DNA from 3 places in the Streptomyces rubrogriseus genome. Region 2 is predicted to be linked to each of the others. Evidence: predicted binding sites of a transcription regulator. Region 2 holds the regulator's gene; each other region holds the start of a gene.
The links. The regulator HrcA, encoded in region 2, represses chaperone genes, less so after heat shock. The targets are predictions, from matches to a motif close to TTNGCACTCNGNNNNNCNGAGTGCNAA.
Positions count from the first base shown of each region.

Region 1 (3,236 bases), 6.2 Mb from region 2:
GATGACGTAACCCTCCAGGCCGGCGTTCTCGGCGATCCAGCGCAGCGGCTCGACCGCGGCGCGGCGGACGACCGCGACACCGGTGGCCTCGTCGCCGGTCTTGCCGAGGTTGCCCTCGAGCACCTTGACGGCGTGGACCAGCGCGGAGCCACCACCGGAGACGATGCCCTCCTCGACCGCGGCGCGGGTCGCGGAGATGGCGTCCTCCAGACGGTGCTTGCGCTCCTTCAGCTCCACCTCGGTGGCGGCGCCGACCTTGATCACGCACACGCCGCCGGCCAGCTTCGCGAGGCGCTCCTGGAGCTTCTCGCGGTCCCAGTCGGAGTCCGTGTTCTCGATCTCGGCCTTGATCTGGGCGATCCGGCCCTGGACCTCGTCGCGCTTGCCGGCACCGTCGACGATCGTGGTGTCGTCCTTGGTGACGGTGATGCGGCGGGCGGTGCCGAGCACCTCGAGGCCGACCTGGTCGAGCTTGAGGCCGACCTCCTCGGAGATGACCGTGGCGCCCGTGAGGACCGCCATGTCCTGCAGCATCGCCTTGCGGCGGTCGCCGAAGCCGGGGGCCTTGACGGCCACCGCGTTGAAGGTGCCGCGGATCTTGTTGACGACGAGGGTGGAGAGCGCCTCGCCCTCCAGGTCCTCGGCGATGATCAGCAGCGGCTTGGAGGCGTTGGCCTGGATGACCTTCTCCAGCAGCGGCAGCAGGTCCGCGATGGAGGAGATCTTGCCCTGGTTGATCAGGATGTACGGGTCGTCGAGGACGGCCTCCATGCGCTCCTGGTCCGTCACGAAGTACGGCGACAGGTAGCCCTTGTCGAAGGCCATGCCCTCGGTGAAGTCCAGCTCCAGACCGAAGGTGTTGGACTCCTCGACGGTGATGACACCGTCCTTGCCGACCTTGTCCATCGCCTCGGCGATCAGCTCGCCGACCTGCTGGTCCTGGGCGGACAGCGCGGCCACGGCGGCGATGTCGGACTTCTCGTCGATCGGGCGGGCGGTGGCGAGAAGGTCTTCCGACACGGCGGCGACGGCCGCGTCGATGCCCTTCTTCAGCAGCGCCGGGGAGGCACCGGCGGCGACGTTCTTCAGGCCCTCGCGCACGAGCGCCTGGGCGAGCACGGTGGCGGTGGTGGTGCCGTCACCCGCGATGTCGTTGGTCTTGGTCGCCACCTCCTTCACCAGCTGGGCGCCGAGGTTCTCGTACGGGTCCTCGACCTCGACCTCGCGGGCGATGGTGACGCCGTCGTTGGTGATGGTGGGGGCGCCGAACTTCTTGTCGATGACGACGTTGCGGCCCTTGGGGCCGATCGTCACCTTCACGGTGTCGGCGAGCTTGTTGACGCCGCGCTCGAGGGCGCGACGGGCGTCCTCGTCGAACTTCAGGATCTTCGCCATGGGAGCGTGAGCCCTCTTCCGGAAATCTTGGGGTTATACGGCAACTGCGCCCCCGACGCCCGGCTTTTTAAGGTCGCGGGAGCCAGGGGCGCAGCTGGAAAGCAAGGTGCTTCGGTGAAGTGAAGAGCTACTTCTACTTCTCGACGATCGCGAGCACGTCGCGGGCCGAGAGGACGAGGTACTCCTCGCCGTTGTACTTCACCTCGGTGCCGCCGTACTTGCTGTACAGCACGACGTCGCCGACGCTGACGTCGAGCGGAAGGCGGTTGCCGTCCTCGAAGCGGCCCGGGCCGACGGCCAGGACGACGCCCTCCTGGGGCTTCTCCTTGGCGGTGTCCGGAATGACCAGGCCCGAAGCCGTGGTCTGCTCGGCGTCGAGCGGCTGGACCACGATGCGGTCCTCGAGCGGCTTGATGGCAACCTTGGAGCTGGTGGTCGTCACGATCCGACCTCCCCCTTCGGAGATCTCACGGGGTTAACTGTCTGAGGTGGCGACCAGGTGGATCCGTCGTCGCGGGTGCCGGACCTGCCCGTCGCGTAGTTGGCACTCTCCAGTGGGGAGTGCCAGGTCCGAGACTATGACTGCGATTAGCACTCGGTCAAGCGGAGTGCCAATGCCGGCGGCGCGTCGGCGGGGTTTTCCGGTGAACGCGGGCAATGGATGACGCCGGTCGGCGTCAAGAGGTCAGGCGTAGTCCTCAAGGTTGCCCACCCTCAGCCGCTGCTCCTCGATCGTCTCCAGCAGACGTTCCGTGCGGGTCGTCAGGTTCGTGGCCGTCGGGTGGTCCGGGTCCACGGCCACGATGTCGCCGGGGTGGAGGCGGCGGTCGCCGCGGGTGTAGGTGAGGGTGCCGTCGGCGTCGAGGGTGGCGCGCCACAGGACCAGGGCCGTGATGCCGCAGTCGGCGGCGGCGCGCAGGGTCGTGGTGTCGTACGTGCCGTGCGGCGGGCGGAAGAGGTGGGCGCGGGCGCCGAAGCGGGACCTGAGCTTGGTCTGCTGGCCGCAGATCTCGGCGCGCTGGCCGGCGTAGGGCAGGCCGCGCAGGGAGCGGTGGTCGAGGGTGTGGTTCTGCAGGCTCGCGCCGTACGGGCGCAGCCGGGCGAGGTCGCCGTAGGCCGGTCCGGCGACGGCGTCGGTGAGGAACAGGGTGACCGGGAGCCGCCGTTCGCGGATCAGGCCGGCGAAGGCGGGGTCGCGCTCGGCGCTGTCGTCGTAGGTGAGGAAGACGACCGGGTCGTCGGTGCGGACGTGGTCCACGACGGGCGGCAGGCGACGGCCCCGGTCGGCGTCCTGGGCGGGGTCCCCGGCCGCCGCCGCGTGTTCGGCGGGGGCGGCGGCGAGCCGGTCGCAGCCGGTGACCGGGAGCAGCAGGAGCAGCGGGAGCAGGAGGGCGGCCGGGGCGGCGCCGGCCGGGCGGGACCGCCCTCGCCTCACAGGTAGTCCTCCAGGCGGGCCACCGCGTATCCGTCGGCGGTGATCCGGTCCAGGAAGCGGCGGACCATGTCGGTCATCGTGCCGTCCCAGTCGTCGGTGCCCCGGAAGTGGGTGAGGACGATGTCGCCGGGGTGCAGGTCCTGGTCCCACTCGCGGTACTCCCAGTGGTCGACGTACACCTCCTCGCTCCAGATCGGGGCGTACTCGATCCCGCAGGACTTGGCGGCGCGCAGGGTGTCGCGGTTGTAGTTGCCGTACGGCGGGCGGAAGAGGGCGGGGCGCTTGCCGTAGTGCTTCTCCATCACGTCCTGCATGCCGCAGATCTCCCGCTTCTGGTCCTCGTAGGAGAGGCCGGGGAGGTAGGGGTGGCTCAGGGTGTGGTTGTTGAGGGTGATGCCGCGGGCCT
Region 1 is NZ_CP116256.1:7,587,157-7,590,392, forward strand. Features, by position in the region: gene groL (chaperonin GroEL) at 1-1,395, opposite strand, end outside; gene groES (co-chaperone GroES) at 1,529-1,837, opposite strand; gene Sru02f_RS33970 (polysaccharide deacetylase family protein) at 2,081-2,830, opposite strand; gene Sru02f_RS33975 (polysaccharide deacetylase family protein) at 2,827-3,236, opposite strand, start outside.
Region 1: the regulator HrcA is predicted to act here: its motif matches at 1,984-2,010, upstream of groES (co-chaperone GroES).

Region 2 (3,236 bases):
ACCCCGGCCACCGACCACACCCGCGCAGCAACCCGACGCCCGCCGAAGCCCTACGTCAGCGCGTCAGCGCCCGTTGAACGCGTCCTTCAACCGCGAGAACAGCCCTTGCTGCCCGGGCTGGAACTGCCCCGTCGGGCGTTCCTCGCCGCGGAGCTTGGCCAGCTCGCGCAGGAGGCGTTCCTGTTCGGGGTCGAGCTTGCCCGGGGTGGTGACCTCGACGTGCACGATGAGGTCGCCGCGGCCGCCGCCGCGCAGGTGGGTGACGCCCCGGCCGTGCTTCGGGATCGACTGGCCGGACTGGGTGCCCGGGCGGATGTCGACCTCCTCCATGCCGTCGAGGGTCTCCAGCGGCACCTTGGTGCCGAGGGCCGCCGCCGTCATCGGGATGGTGACCGTGCAGTGCAGGTCGTCGCCGCGCCGCTGGAAGGTGGAGTGCGGCAGCTCGTGGATCTCGACGTACAGGTCGCCGGCGGGGCCGCCGCCGGGGCCGACCTCGCCCTCGCCCGCGAGCTGGATCCGGGTGCCGTTGTCGACACCGGCCGGGATCTTCACCGTCAGGGTGCGCCGGGAGCGGACCCGGCCGTCGCCCGCGCACTCGGGGCACGGGGTCGGGACCACGGTGCCGAAGCCCTGGCACTGGGGGCAGGGACGCGAGGTCATGACCTGGCCCAGGAAGGACCGGGTGACCTGCGAGACCTCGCCGCGGCCGCGGCACATGTCACAGGTCTGGGCACTGGTGCCCGGGGCCGCGCCCTCGCCGTTGCAGGTGTTGCAGACGACCGCGGTGTCGACCTGGATGTCCTTGGTCGTACCGAAGGCGGCCTCGTCCAGCTCGACCTCGATGCGGATCATCGCGTCCTGGCCGCGGCGGGTGCGCGAGCGCGGCCCGCGCTGCGACGCCGTGCCGAAGAACGCGTCCATGATGTCCGAGAAGTTCCCGAAGCCACCCGCGCCGAAGCCGCCCGCGCCACCGCCGGCGGCCTGCGAGAGGGGGTCGCCCCCGAGGTCGTAGACCTGCTTCTTCTGCGGGTCCGACAACACCTCGTAGGCGGCGTTGATCTCCTTGAACCGCTCCTGGGTCTTCGGATCGGGGTTGACGTCCGGATGCAGCTCGCGCGCGAGCCTCCGGAACGCCTTCTTGATCTCGTCCTGGGAGGCGTCGCGGCGCACGCCGAGTACGGCGTAGTAGTCCGTGGCCACCTACGACTCCGCCAGGATCTGTCCGACGTACCGTGCCACTGCGCGTACCGCTCCCATCGTTCCCGGGTAGTCCATGCGGGTCGGTCCGACCACGCCGAGCTTGGCAACCGCCTCGCCGCCCGAACCGTAGCCGACCGACACGACGGACGTTGAGTTGAGTCCCTCGTGGGCGTTCTCGTGACCGATCCGTACGGTCACGCCCGGATCCTTCGCCTCGCCGAGCAGCTTGAGGAGCACGACCTGCTCCTCAAGGGCTTCCAGCACCGGCCGGATCACCAAGGGGAAGTCGTGCCCGAAGCGGGTCAGATTGGCGGTGCCGCCGATCATCAGCCGCTCCTCGTTCTCCTCCACCAGCGTCTCCAGGAGAGTGGAGAGCACGGTGGAGACCGTACCGCGATCCTCGGCCTCGAAGGGCTCCGCCAGATCTTCCACCAGAGCCGGCACGTCGGCGAAACGGCGCCCCGCGACCCGGCTGTTGAGCCGCGCCCGCAGATCGGCCAGCGACGCCTCGCCGAACGGCGCCGGGCAGTCGACCATCCGCTGCTCGACCCGCCCGGTGTCCGTGATCAGCACGAGCATCAGGCGCGCGGGCGCGAGCGAGAGCAGCTCCACGTGCCGCACGGTCGAGCGCGTCAGCGACGGATACTGCACGACGGCGACCTGCCGGGTGAGCTGCGCCAGCAGCCGCACCGTACGGGCCACGACGTCGTCGAGGTCGACGGCGCCCTCCAGGAAGTTCTGGATGGCACGCCGCTCGGGCGCGGTCATCGGCTTGACGCCCGCCAGCTTGTCGACGAAGAGCCGGTAGCCCTTGTCGGTCGGGATGCGCCCCGCGCTGGTGTGCGGCTGCGCGATGAACCCCTCGTCCTCCAGGGCCGCCATGTCGTTGCGCACGGTGGCCGGGGAGACGCCGAGGTTGTGCCGCTCGGTGAGGGCCTTGGAACCGACCGGTTCCTCGGTGCCGACGTAGTCCTGGACGATGGCGCGCAGCACCTTCAGCCTGCGTTCACTGAGCATCGGCGCGCACCTCCAGCTGTCGTCCGTCCGATTCCGGCCTGTCTGTCCTGGCACTCATGGCTCGCGAGTGCCAGACTTCCCCGGCCCAGTGTACGGCCGTGGGGTACGCCCCCGGCAAGGCCGGGACCAAGCCGTTAGCGTCGTCGCCGTGACGGTGACTTGGGAAGAGCTGGGCTGGGAGCGGCTGGCGGACGGGGTGGGGCGGTGCCGGCTGCCGGACTGGGACTGCACGGCGGGGCTGGTACTCGGCTCGGACGCGGCGCTGATGGTGGACGCGGGGTCGAGCCTGGACGAGGGCGCCCGGTTGCGCGAGGGGGCGCGGCGGCTCGCCGGCCACCGTGTGACACATCTCGCGCTGACCCACCCGCATTTCGACCACGTCTTCGGCGCGGCGTCGTTCACGGGCGCGGAGGTGTACGGCGCGTACGGCGCGGCGGGCACGGGCGCGCTGTTCGCGCCGGGCGGACAGGGGCGCCGGGCACTGCGCGCGGACGCGGTGGCGGAGGGGCTGGACGCCCGGGCGGCCCTGGAGGCGGCCGAGGCGCTCTCTCCCGTCCGGCACGAGGTCCGGGGCGAGCAGCCGCTCGACCTGGGCGGCGGACGGCAGGTCCTGCTGGCCGACGTGGGCCCGGGGCACACCGGGCACGACCTGGCGGTACTGGTGCCGGGCTCCCCGGACGTCCTGTTCTGCGGCGACCTGGTCGAGGAGTCCGGCGAGCCGCAGGCGGGCCCCGACGCCGTACCGTCGCGCTGGCCGGCCGCCCTGGACCGGCTGCTGGAGCTGGGCGGCGACGACGCACTGTACGTCCCCGGTCACGGAGCGGTGGTGGACGCGGCGTTCGTCCGGGCCCAACGGGACGCGCTGGCCGCCCGGTTCGGCGTGTCGCGTTGATCACCGCGCGGGGGTTCCTCGTATCGTCGGCAGAATGCGCCAGTACTCCGCCGACCTGACCCCTCCGTGGAAGAAGCCGCAGCCGGTTCCCGAGGTGCCCGCCGATCCCGGCCTGGTGGTCGAGGAG
Region 2 is NZ_CP116256.1:1,377,739-1,380,974, reverse strand. Features, by position in the region: gene dnaJ (molecular chaperone DnaJ) at 64-1,200, opposite strand; gene hrcA (heat-inducible transcriptional repressor HrcA) at 1,201-2,217, opposite strand; gene Sru02f_RS05990 (MBL fold metallo-hydrolase) at 2,366-3,109, shown strand; gene Sru02f_RS05985 (DUF3097 domain-containing protein) at 3,144-3,236, shown strand, end outside.

Region 3 (3,236 bases), 6.6 Mb from region 2:
GGGCGAGGAGCTGGGCGGCGCGGGTGGCGGCCTCGGCGGGGGTGACGGTCACGTGGGGGCTCCTGAGGTGGGTACCGGGCGGTATGTGCGCGCGCATTCATCGCACTACAACGGGAACGGGCCCGCCCCACCGGGCCATTCCGCCCGGCGCCCCGATGTGACCCGGGCCATAGCGGACGGGGGCGAGGGGTGGGCGGGGGCGAGGGGTGGGCGGGGGCGAGGGTGGGCGGGGGCCGGACACGCCCGAGGGCGGCACCCCCTCTCGGGGGGTGCCGCCCTCGGTCCGTACTGGACGGTCGATCAACCGGAACCGGTCGATCAGAAGTCCATGTCACCGCCCGGCATGCCGCCCGGGGCGCCCGCCGGAGCGGCCTTCTCGGGCTTGTCGGCGATGACGGCCTCGGTGGTGAGGAACAGCGCGGCGATGGAGGCGGCGTTCTGCAGGGCAGAGCGGGTCACCTTCGCCGGGTCGATGATGCCCTCGGCGATCATGTCGACGTACTCACCGGAGGCGGCGTTCAGGCCGTGGCCGACGGTCAGGTTGCGGACCTTCTCCACGACGACGCCGCCCTCGAGACCGCCGTTGACGGCGATCTGCTTCAGCGGGGCCTCCAGGGCGAGCTTCACGGCGTTGGCGCCGGTCGCCTCGTCACCCGACAGCTCCAGCTTCTCGAAGACCTGGGAGGCCTGGAGCAGGGCCACGCCACCACCGGCGACGATGCCCTCCTCGACGGCCGCCTTCGCGTTGCGAACGGCGTCCTCGATGCGGTGCTTGCGCTCCTTGAGCTCGACCTCGGTGGCGGCACCGGCCTTGATGACGGCCACGCCGCCGGCCAGCTTCGCCAGACGCTCCTGGAGCTTCTCGCGGTCGTAGTCCGAGTCGCTGTTCTCGATCTCGGCGCGGATCTGGTTGACGCGGCCCTGGACCTGGTCGGCCGAACCGGCGCCGTCCACGATCGTGGTCTCGTCCTTGGTGATGACGACCTTGCGCGCGCTGCCCAGCAGGTCCAGCGTGGCGTTCTCCAGCTTGAGGCCGACCTCCTCGGAGATGACCTCACCACCCGTGAGGATGGCGATGTCGCCGAGCATGGCCTTGCGGCGGTCGCCGAAGCCCGGGGCCTTGACGGCGACGGACTTGAAGGTGCCGCGGATCTTGTTGACGACGAGGGTCGACAGGGCCTCGCCCTCGACGTCCTCGGCGATGATCAGCAGCGGCTTGCCCGACTGCATGACCTTCTCCAGGAGCGGCAGCAGGTCCTTGACGTTGCCGATCTTGGAGTTGGCGATCAGGATGTACGGGTCGTCGAGCGACGCCTCCATACGCTCCATGTCGGTGGCGAAGTACGCCGAGATGTAGCCCTTGTCGAAGCGCATACCCTCGGTGAGCTCCAGCTCCAGACCGAAGGTCTGGGACTCCTCGACGGTGATGACGCCTTCCTTGCCGACCTTGTCCATGGCCTCGGCGATGAGCTCGCCGATCTGGGTGTCGGCGGCGGAGATGGAGGCCGTGGAGGCGATCTGCTCCTTGGTCTCGACGTCCTTGGCCTGCTCCAGCAGGGCGGCGGAGACGGCCTCGACGGCCTTCTCGATGCCGCGCTTCAGGGCCATCGGGTTGGCGCCGGCCGCGACGTTGCGCAGGCCTTCCTTGACCAGGGCCTGGGCGAGAACGGTCGCGGTGGTCGTTCCGTCACCGGCGACGTCGTCCGTCTTCTTGGCGACTTCCTTGACCAGCTCGGCGCCGATCTTCTCGTACGGGTCCTCGAGCTCGATCTCCTTGGCGATGGAGACACCATCGTTGGTGATCGTGGGGGCGCCCCACTTCTTCTCGAGGACGACGTTGCGGCCCTTGGGGCCGAGCGTCACCTTGACGGCGTCCGCGAGCTGGTTCATGCCGCGCTCGAGGCCGCGCCGCGCCTCCTCGTCGAACGCGATGATCTTGGCCATGTGAAGTGGTCCCTCCAGGACTGGGGGTGATTCCTTCGGACCGCGCCCGCGCCCGCGACGGACGGCTCGCCGGCCTTGTGGTTCCTTCCCCACCCGGCCTGCGGGCCTCACCGACCCGGTCCTTCGTTGTCACTCTCACCTTCAGAGTGCTAACGCAATGATTAGCACTCGACCATGCCGAGTGCAAGCGCCTCTCGGGGATCGGGCCGCTCGCTCAGCCCCCCGCGAACAAGGGGGTGACGGGCGTCCGGGCAGGCCGAAGGGCCCGTACCCCTGGAGGTACGGGCCCTTCGGATGAAGACCGGGTGCTGCGGTGGCCGCGCGTCTCAGGCGCTGAGGCGAACCATGTCGGCCTGCGGGCCCTTCTGACCCTGCGAGATCTCGAACTCGACCCGCTGGCCTTCTTCGAGGGTGCGGTAGCCGTCCATCTGAATCGCGCTGTAGTGGACGAAAACATCCGCACCACCGTCGACCGCGATGAAGCCGTACCCCTTCTCCGCGTTGAACCACTTGACGGTGCCCTGAGCCATGCCTAACTCCCCTATTACTGGCCCTTGCACAGATCCGCACTTCGCGGACCCGGGTCAGACCTCGCCCCCTCACGACTGGGGGCGTGCGCCGGAACGCGTCGACCGCGGCTGAATGTATCTGTCCAACTGCCGTCTGCAACAGGTCAATCGGACGAGAAATCTGGACGCACCCGGTCCGGAATGTGGCGAGAATTCGCCTGAATTCGGGTCAAGTCGGGTCACGCAAAGGGAACAAAAGCCGCGAAATACGCTCGCACTTTGGCTGTTTCTTGTCGGGCGGGCGGCAGGAATTAACGGTTCCCGTTGTGCTGATCGGGAGCGCGTTCCCCAACTCTACCGCGCTCAACCACATGGAATTGCCCCCTCCGTTTCTCTTACGGAGAGGGCAATACGCACTACGAGGTGTATCCGCGGTGGATCAGCCGCCGGCGACCGCCGGGATGATCGAGACGCCCGCGCCGTCCGGCGTCGCCGTCTGAAGGCCCTGCTCGAAGCGGACGTCGTCGTCGTTGACGTAGACGTTGACGAAGCGGCGCAGCTTGCCCTGGTCGTCCAGGACGCGGGCGGCGATGCCGGTGTGGTTCTTCTCCAGGTCGGAGATGACCTCCCCGAGGTTGGCCCCGTCGGCGCTCACCTCGGCCTTGCCGCCGGTGTAGGTGCGCAGGATGGTCGGGATGCGAACGGTCACGCTCATGCGAGGCCAGCCTCTCGGAAGGAGTCCAGGTTCGGGCGGATGGTGGCGGTGAGGCCGGTGCCGGCCAC
Region 3 is NZ_CP116256.1:8,009,748-8,012,983, forward strand. Features, by position in the region: gene Sru02f_RS36115 (NADH:flavin oxidoreductase) at 1-52, opposite strand, end outside; gene groL (chaperonin GroEL) at 319-1,944, opposite strand; gene Sru02f_RS36125 (cold-shock protein) at 2,271-2,474, opposite strand; gene Sru02f_RS36130 (MoaD/ThiS family protein) at 2,893-3,168, opposite strand; gene thrC (threonine synthase) at 3,165-3,236, opposite strand, start outside.
Region 3: the regulator HrcA is predicted to act here: its motif matches at 2,106-2,132, upstream of groL (chaperonin GroEL).